DNA from 3 places in the Chitinophaga sp. 10T418 genome. Region 3 is predicted to be linked to each of the others. Evidence: riboswitches for the same ligand, from Rfam matches in the RefSeq annotation. Region 3 holds a riboswitch; each other region holds the start of a gene.
What was found. A riboswitch is a leader RNA that binds a small molecule or an ion and turns the genes downstream of it on or off. The one in region 3 is predicted to bind cobalamin.

Region 1: linked by a shared signal. The riboswitch ahead of AC1DCV_RS20715 (DUF6580 family putative transport protein) and the one ahead of AC1DCV_RS25555 (TonB-dependent receptor) in region 3 are both predicted to bind cobalamin.
Region 2: linked by a shared signal. The riboswitch ahead of AC1DCV_RS26460 (DUF5074 domain-containing protein) and the one ahead of AC1DCV_RS25555 (TonB-dependent receptor) in region 3 are both predicted to bind cobalamin.

What each region holds. Positions count from the first base shown of each region.
Region 1 is NZ_JBFTHG010000006.1:630,429-633,691, forward strand. It holds gene AC1DCV_RS20710 (DUF5074 domain-containing protein) at 1-867, opposite strand, end outside; gene AC1DCV_RS20715 (DUF6580 family putative transport protein) at 909-1,502, opposite strand; cobalamin riboswitch at 1,700-1,927, opposite strand; gene AC1DCV_RS20720 (hypothetical protein) at 2,004-2,297, opposite strand; gene AC1DCV_RS20725 (Crp/Fnr family transcriptional regulator) at 2,465-3,178, opposite strand.
Region 2 is NZ_JBFTHG010000010.1:242,857-246,119, forward strand. It holds gene AC1DCV_RS26455 (hypothetical protein) at 1-2, opposite strand, end outside; cobalamin riboswitch at 1,346-1,555, shown strand; gene AC1DCV_RS26460 (DUF5074 domain-containing protein) at 1,736-2,866, shown strand; gene AC1DCV_RS26465 (hypothetical protein) at 3,013-3,263, shown strand, end outside.
Region 3 is NZ_JBFTHG010000010.1:26,224-29,486, reverse strand. It holds gene AC1DCV_RS25555 (TonB-dependent receptor) at 1-1,955, opposite strand, end outside; cobalamin riboswitch at 2,079-2,286, opposite strand; gene AC1DCV_RS25550 (arabinose isomerase) at 2,341-3,263, opposite strand, start outside.

The DNA.
Region 1 (3,263 bases), on a different contig from region 3:
GCCATCTTTAGTACGGGCAAAGCCGATAGTACCTTTGGGATATTTCTTTACTATGCTGTAGTCAGATGTTTTCAATATAACGATACCATCATTTTGTGTAAGTACAAATACATAGTCTCCGGCCACCATCATATCACCGGCAGATGAATTAATGCCATCTATCTTAGTCCCTATGGTCGGACCAGCGAGGTTTACACGGTATACGCCATCTACTGCACTTAACAAACCTCTTGTATCATCTATTCCCGTAAAGGCATGACCTTCGTCCTGCGGAAGATGATCTACCCTGCCTGTTTCTTTCATGGTATATGCATCAGCTACCACCAAAGGACCGCCTACTTTTACTGACATATACACCTTGCCTTTATGGACGGTGGCGAACTGCAGTGTTGCGCTGGTCGGACCAAAATCTTTACCGGGATTTTCTGTTTTAAATACATCTTTAACAATCTTATTACTGTCATAACTATAATAGAATAAGTCGCCGGAGGTAGTACCATACTGTCCTTCCTGTACTACCCAAAAGCCGTTTTCATACTTACCCCACACCTTTACCTGGTAGATCGCGGAGTCTGAAGCGCCGGCATTGCTGGCTGTAAATACGATATGGTAATCACCGCGGGCACCTGCCGTGAAAGTATACACCGAATCATTTCCGACTACATTTCCATTTATTTTCCAGCTGAACGTAGCGCCAACGGGATTGTTTATCCTGGGGTGATAAGAAAGCGTAGCGCCAATATGTATAGAATCTGCACCTCCGGTTTTATCCACACCGGGACCGGGAATGGTGTCGTCATTTTTTTTACATGACATCGCCAGTGCTAAAATAGAAACTACAAAGAAAGTACTTCCCGAAAATCGCATGTTTATATATTTGATTGATGATTAAGCTCCAGTTGTTTCAATTATGCATGTAATGCTTTGGGGTACCGGTATTTCAGTATTTCAAAAGAACCAAAGAATACCGCTGAATAAAGAAGATTTGCCACGAGCATATTCTTTAAAAATGGTAAAGCGAGGTAGTAACATTGCAACAAACCTGCAAGGTTGTACGTATAGGGTTTACCGGTAGTAATATCAATACCATGATTGATCCATACGCCGAAATCAGAAACGATCCAATGTATCAATCCGGCAGACAGCGCGGAAAGAAGTATGCGGAGAAGCGTTACTTTTTTGATGATCACTCTGCCCACTGTTACCATGAGTGCAAAGGCGGCATAGTTCCATACCCAGCCACTATAAAGCAATCCTGTAGCGTATTCCGGATATATCAGGTGAGATATGATGATATCGCTGATGAATAATGTCAGAATAGGAAAGGCATACGACTTGAAAAGATTACTGAAGTAAGCGCCCGCAAAAAGCGCCATAGCGCCAATCGGTGTAAAGTTTGGATAAGGCATCAGATTACCCGCACCTAATACACGTATGAGGCCTGCGCCTAAAATAAAAACAAGTAAAACTAGAAAACGTGGGTCAATTTTTTTATCAGACATTGTTAATAGTTATTATAAAGGGAATAGGGATTCTGCATGAAGAAATCAAATGATCTCTCACGAAAGAAAACATACATGTTATAGGTGATGACATGCGCTATCAGGCACAGTCAATCAGATACAAAAATTCATTTTTACCAAAAATAAAAAACCGGAACACCGGGAAAAATACATCCATGTTCTTCACCCGAAAACATGATATATAGTTGCAAAGGGCAGGTCTTCTGGCTTTCCTGCTTTTTCGGTCGCCTTCCCGTTCCAGATAAGCGGAACAGTGGCAAGGAGGAATTAACTCCGAAAAAACGATACCTGTGGTCACACAGGCAGCAGGATTTACAGCTACGGGGATAGCTCCGGTTTTACACCGGATTCCCTTTTAATATTCTTGCATACATGCTAGAATAACCAGTTGCAGGCGCAAATTAATGAAAGCAGATGGTTTCTCCAAATGTTGTGACAACAGGGATTGAGAATTACGAATTAGGAATTCTCACCCGATCCCTATAAACTATATCGCAGCCCTAACTGCATTTGCCAGCGCGAGGCCAGCGGATCCCTGAACTGGTACAGCGTATATCCCTGCGAGTTCAGTTTTATACTAATCGTCTCCCCTTCTTTGGTTATTTCTACATACTTCTCCGCCAGAGGAGCAAGATCTACATTATAACTTTGCGTTGGACCACTTATTGTAATAGTGTTGCCGGCATTGTCGCTGGCACTCCCTATCTTTTCTATATATGTTCCTGATAAGGAATAAGGCATGTTGGCTTCCAGGAAATATTTACCCGGTTTCATTTCCGGAAATGAATTTGGATATTACTACTCCTGGAAACAGGTAGCAGGTCGGCCACTCTAATGAAGTTGGCAATTTTTTTTACGTGATACAAGATATCGGTTACAGGCTTAGATCATTTAAATCCGCACTATGGTCTGCATTGCAAAGGGACAAAAATTATTTACACTCAATCCAGGCCACAACCAGATACCTTAATAAGTTGCTTGATGTCTTTAATACAGATCTTCCTGCTATGTGATGTCAAAATACCGGCAGCTTTAAACTCTGTTAGAAATCTAACAATATTCTCTTTACCGGTACCTACCATATTTGCCAGATCACTACGGGAAAGATTAATCATAATATCTTCCCCTGCAACTGTTTCCTGTTTAAATTTTTCACGCAAAACAATTAACGTGATTGCAAGTCTCTCTTTAACAGAACGCTGTGCAAATACAGAAATGCTATTTGCCAATACAGTGAATTCATGACTGAGTGCTTTGAGTAATCTACGCGGCAGCACGCTGGATCTTCCCATAATAGTCATAAAATCTTCTTTGGGTATGAATGCAATGACACTTTCTTCTAATGTAGCAGCAGAGTCTGGATAACGCTCATCGGCTAAAATAGCGTGATATCCGATTAATTCCCCTGCATTGGCAACGTATATAATTTGTTCCCTGCCAGTTTGATCCACCTGGTATTTTTTAACTTTACCTTTTTTTACAAAGAAAATACCGGAAGCAACAGCTCCCTCTCTAAATATAACTTCTCCTTTCCCGTATCGTTGCTCCTGCATATGGGAATAAAGATCTGCACATTCATCCTCCGGTAGATTAGTCAGAATGGACTGGGATTTAAAATTCCACTTATAAATGGGAAACAGACCGTCTAAACTCATAATAATTGACCCATTGGGCTAAAAAGTGATTTTTTGCAGGTTTTTAATTGAAAAGTATCAATGAAACCAACCACCATCAAAGGTA
Region 2 (3,263 bases), 220 kb from region 3:
ATTTCAACATATCTAGATCAATTGTGGACAGATAGAACTTTCTGCTATCTATATACTTTGGCAAAGAAAAGGATTTAATCTTATATATGACAATCTGGAAACAAACGGCCGTGTTATCAAGGAACGAAACCTCTAMTATTCGATAGATAATTAACCGAAATAAATGATCAGCATCACGTGAGAGGCAATAAAACGGACAAATCAATTTTTCACATGCGAATAAACAATACTATTACAAGAGAAAGGTACGCCAAATGAAATATTTTTTCGATCAATTTGAGACCGCATCGTATGATTTGCTATAATTTTTGTTATTCCTGCTTAACAGATGCTTTAGAAAACGAATTGAAGGAAAAATACTTTTATCATTGCCTCGTAATAAAAATCCGCTACCGGACTAACGGTAACGGATTGAATTTTTCACACTAAAACTAGAGGCATGAAAAACTTTAATTTGAATGATTGGTTGGAGACTATTGGTCAAATAGTCCTTGTAACTCACATCATCCTAATGATTTTAGGTATGAAAATGAGAAAGTAAACATCATGTACGCAATGATTGCTCCCTGGCTCTAAGTTAGGGGGCATTTTTTGTATGCCTTAATCACTGCTATTCTGATCAATATTTAAAAATTACCCTATATTCCAATATATCATGTGGATATGAGGTTTTCATTCCACTTTACAATGGAGAGATACTCCATCAAGTTACGCATTAATCTTCATGCAAAGGTTCATCTTTTGCCAAAAACATTAAATATTTCAAACATACTTAAAGAAAAAAGTGGAGATTCCCAATATATTCATTCTTTCAATCGGCCTGTGTGCTGGTAATTATATGATCAGATTCGAAGATATTAATTACATATAAAACTGCAAAAATGGTTCTTCGCTTAAAATCGGATTAACGACTGATTAACAGATCCGTATTTCGAATTTCTAAGACTATTCCCATTAGTGGCTGCAGTGTTATAAATACTTCGGCTACTATCTTCAACTCATCAATCCCACAGTGATACTTTTCGGTATAGATGATAACAATAGAACCATAAAAAATGAAATATCAACCTATGGAAAGCATAAAAAATAAAATGCCATATCCATACTTTCTTCCGTTCACTCCTGTTAGTGATTTAAAATAACCATAACGCAGATCCACTGCGTCTAACAGTGATACATTTTAATGAAGGAAGACAATATAGGTGGTATAAAAATTTAAACACGAACTAATAGGAAGTATAAAAAATGAAATACCTGATTAGTTATAGTTGCCAAAAGCATTGCCTCAAAAAAGAATGAAGTATTACACTTTCCTTTCATTTTGGATTTTACTAATACTTCACGTACGTTTGCATCCACAATTGGTTCCGCCTGCGGGCGGATTAAAAGGGAATCCGGTGCAATACCGGAGCTATCCCCGTAGCTGTGATCCTGCATTCATTTTTGAATGAATTGATTTTCCGGATACTCCATACCACTGTCTGCATGTCCGCAGATGGGAAGGTTCCCGGAAAAGCAGGAGAGCCAGAAGACCTGCCAGATGTCATCGATCATTCAGCGCTTTCGGGTGAAAGGCCAGGAATGTAAGCCTAACGGCATATATTCTATTGTGTAAATATTATTTACCCCTGGGCGCATTATGCAGGTGTGATTTCACCGGCTTTTGAGTTTTGTTTTTTTCCGGATCTGGTATCCGGACAGGGAAAAGTATGTCATCAATCCAAATATCTATTATATGAAAAAACAGTTATTATCCTMCTTGTTGGTAGCGTTTGCCTTGTTGGTGGCTTCCTGTAAAAAAGAAGATGCATTGCAGTCATCACAGTTACAAAAGTTGGACGCCAATAACAAAACCGGCGTTACAACATCATTGATTACCGGCAAATATGCAGATGGTTTCTTTATTGCCAATGAAGGATGGTTCGGTCATGGCACCGGCGATCTGCACTTCTATTCGTATAGTGGTGACAGTTTGGTGCAGGACGTGTATCACCTGGAAAACCCAACCGGTGCATTAGGAGGGCCTTCCAACACATTGCAGTTTGCGACCTTCTTCAACAATAAGCTGTACATCGTAGTGAAAGCCGGCGGACCGCTGGTGGTAACAGATGGTGGCAGCATGGTAGAAACCGGCCGTATCACTACCTTGCCCGGTAACGATGGGCATGCCTTCCTGGGTGTTGATGCCACACACGGACTGCTGAGCGCCAGCGATGGCGTATATCCTATTACACTGCCATCTCTGGCGGTAGGCACTAAAATCAGCGGGGTTGCTGGTTATACCGGCGACATGCTTAAAATTGGCAGTTATGTTTTTGTATTATCTCAAACAGATGGTATCGTAGCCCTGAATAGCAGCACTTATGCTGTAGTGAAAAAGTTCGGCGCTGCTAACCTTGCTTTTGCCGCGGGTAAAGATGGAGCGGTATATGCAACCAATTCAGATTCACTGATCCGCATTGTTCCGTCTACCCTCGCACGTACTGCGATCAAACTGCCGTTTACCGTGCCTTCTCCATGGGGAGCATGGCGTCATGCGGGTATTACTGCTTCTACACAGGACAGTGCTATTTTCATTGTGCGTAACAACGGTTTTGCCGGTGGAACACAATTATATCGCTACGTAATCGGCAACGCTGCTTCGTTAACTACGCCATTTATCACCCTGCCAACAGGTCAGTATTTCTATGGTGCAGGAGCAGCATATAATAAGGAAAAGAATGAGCTGGTAGTGACCACGCTGAATGGATCATTCACCGGCAGTATCAACCGGGTGCTGATTTATGATGCCACCACTACTACCCTGAAAAAAACGTTGACTTACAACGGATGGTATTTCCCGGCTATGCCTGTGTTTCACGAATAAAGAACCATAAATAAGAAAATGCCCCGTTTGCCAATGGCAAGCGGGGCATTTTCTTATCCCGATACTTCACTAGGATATTCAAGATTTTCTGGTTACTTTAATACGATATTTTTTTTCCACGTATTTCACTCTTAAGCCATTGTAAAATGAGCGTTAAACTCACTCAGGTATCCACGTTTTTTTGTGCCCCGCTATTGCTGTTATGTTTGGGCGGTAGCAAAGTTGTTGCCCAGGCAGGACCCGTTAGTATTTCAGGCCCCACTACTGTGACTCCCGGCAGCGTCGGCATTTATTCGCTGGTACCCACTGTTAGCGGCAGCACGTATGTAGCCTGGAACGTTACCGGGGATGGACAGATTATTTCTGCACCACCTAATACCGGTCTGGAAGGTTATGG
Region 3 (3,263 bases):
TTGGCGAGGTTATTTACCTGTGCAGTTACGTGAACGTGGGTACGTTTATAGTTGAATTGTTTGCCAAGGGATAAGTCGCTTGTGTACCATGGTTGTACATAGTTTTCCGGTATATTATCCTTGCCGTTATATCTTTCTCCTGTATAAATAAAGCTGTAGTTGGCTTCCCAGTTTTTAAAGTCGGCGCCCAGTATGAGTGAGCCGCTATGGCGGGGAATGTAGGCAATCTGCTGGCGATAGAAAGTTTTTGTTGGATTGGTGTAATCCAATGCCTGTTGAAAAGTATAGGTGGCTCTTAACAGCATATTCAGTTGCTGTTTGATGCGCCAGCCTGCATTTGCTTTTACATCGAGGCCATTAATTTTTACTTTACCCAGGTTCATCATGGTCCATGCAAATTGATTTTGTCCGGGTATGGCCACAATCTTGTCTGTTATCTCGTTATAGTATCCATCCACTTCTACGCCGGCTTGTGTAAACCATTTACCAGTGAACGATTTATTCCAGGTGACGCCTGCATCATATTGTGTGGCGAACTCCGGTTGCAGAAAGCGGTTTCCGATTTCGGTATAATAGAGATCGTTGAACGTAGGCATGCGGAAGATGCGTTTATAAAAGGCACGCAGGCGTATATCGGGTGTTGGTAATGGTTGCCAGGAAACAAATACAGCAGGGGTAAATTTCTGCTGATAAGGAGCCGCGGCGTTTAGTTTTACAGTTTCACTCACGAAAGTTCCCAGCAGACTGGCCTGTGCACTGAATCGCTTAAAGTTGACAGCAGAAGCACCTGCTATGAGGGTAGTGTACCTGGTAGGATAGCTGAATTCTCTCAGGTCGGCATCCAGTTTATTCCATTGAAAATCGCCGGAAAGAGAGATGGTCCACCAGCTTGTCAGTGCATACTGTTGCGCCATGGAAAAATACATTTCGTATTGGCGGTAATGGTTGTTTGCCCGAAACTGTGCGGTATCGAGGGCCAGATAATGTGTATAGTCATAGGCATATTTGGCGTTGAGCAGGATGCTGTAGCGTTTCGTAATTTCTTTACGGAAAGAAGATTGGATAAACAGGTTGCGATCCCAAAGGCGGTCAATATGCCCGAATACATTGTTGACAATAAAGCCAGGCAATCCTCTTTCAGCATTATAATAATATATTTTGGTACTCCATTCGCCGCCTTTCATCACGCCATTGAGCCCGCCTTCTATCCGTACGGCGTTAACATCACCGTTTTTGCGGTAGGCGCTGGTGTCGTAAGCCAGATTTTTGAGTGAGTCGAATTTGGCGTAAGTGTATTTATAACGGCCGGTAGCGCTGGTCCATTCGCTGCTGAAGGAGGCGGATATTTTGTCGCTGATTTTTTGTTGCCAGAGCAGGGAAGGGTTGAACAAACCAAAGGAGCCTGTTTTAATGGTAGTTCTTATATGTGTTTTTTCTCCGGGAGCGAATTTAGGTTTGAGAGAAGTCAGATAAATGGAACCGGCAGATCCGAAGTCTTTGGCCGGTTGAAAGATGTTACTTTTTTGTCCGTTATACAAGGCGATTTCTTCCATGTTGTCCAGGGAAAATTTACCCAGATCTACCTGTCCGTTCTGGGCATTGCCGAGTTCAATGCCATCATAGAATACACCGGTATGGTTGGATCCCATACTGCGGATATCCACTGTTTGCAGGCCTCCTATACCACCGTAATCTTTGATCTGCACGCCGGAGAAGAAGCGGAGCGCATCTGCCACAGAATGGCTGCCCAGTCTGCTGAGTTCTTTTGCCTGCAATTTTTGCCCGGGGCTTATTTCTTTGCCTGTCCGCGATGCGGTGACGGACACCTCCCGGAGATCTTTGGTGGTAATTGTATCTGCCTGCTGTGCTTTAATGGTTGTTGCCGGCCAGATGATGAAGGCCATCACATAGAAGCATACCTTAGTCAGTGAACAGGCTTGTTCAGTGAAACGCATAATTTTAAACCTGTTAATATTCCATCAACAGCCTTCGACAGGAGAAAAAATAATTAGGAAAGCGCACGTGTACAGGAACATCCTGTAGCCTGCATTTATCCCTAAGCTTCATTCCACGAAAGCTCAAAAATCAGTTGTATGGCAGGTATTCTGACTTATCTCTGCTTTCGGCGACCTTCCCATTGAATGATCAACAGTGGCCTTGAGTGGTGTTGCCTTAGCATTGTATGAGACTTACAGCAGCGGGACTGTCCGGGATTTTCACCCATGTTCCCTTTTAATTATTCATGCCCGGAGTGGACATGGATAAACCATAACGGAGCAAAAGTAGGCTATTATTCTGTTGATTCAAAACGAAAGGGGGCGAGGGGTGGTATCTGCTTCGTTAGCATACCTTTACGGTAGCGATGTCCAGTATATTTCCCAGTTTTTCAATCTTACCGGCTATATGGCCGATGCCAATGGCGCAGTGATGCGCAGGGCCTTCTTTACTCCAGTTGTTGACAAATGTTTTTACATCCAGTGAAAACCGGTACCGGCTATTGGTATTACCGATCTTCAAAATAGGGCCCGGCACCGAATCGCCTTCTGCCACCAGCAATTTTAATTTGCCTTCGTGGGTTTCTACTACAGATAGTAAAGTGACCGGGCCATGTTTTACTTTCATTTCAATAGACAAGCCCTTACCGGGTTTGCCATGGTATACACCTAATGGTTTCAACAGGGGGCGGCCTTCGGCAATTGCCAGGTGACCGGGGCCATCATGTCCCATGAGGATAATGCCGGCATTAAAATCCAGACCATAGAATTCTGTGAAGGAGCCGCCCGCCTGGAAAAGGTCGAGGATCTTCATGGCCTGTGCGTTCTTTACTTCATATTCACCCGCTACCGGTACCTGGTGAGCGGTGAGCAGGGAGTTGCCGGTGATAACGGAAGCAATCAGATCTTCATATTCGCCATTGGGCGTGCCTTCGTAGTAGTAGCAGAGGGAGCCCAGTTGATGATGCGCCACCATTTTATCCAGGGCTACAGCAGTATGGGCGGCGCGTATAATCTCCTGTGGTGGACATTCTTCCAGTACTTCCATTTCGTGGTGGATCTGTTGTATTTTATCTTGTATTTCGGGGGGTGTTACCTGTTGGTGAAAAGCGGCGAGGTCGCACATTTCAAGATGTTGGATATGTCCGCCAAAGGTGGCTGCCTGCAGGGTAAGGTCGGAATAGATGTCCAGCATACCGTTATAGTAATGGCCTAACACACCGAGACGGTTGTTCCGCATGCCGGCGGCTACTGCAGCAGCTTCATTCC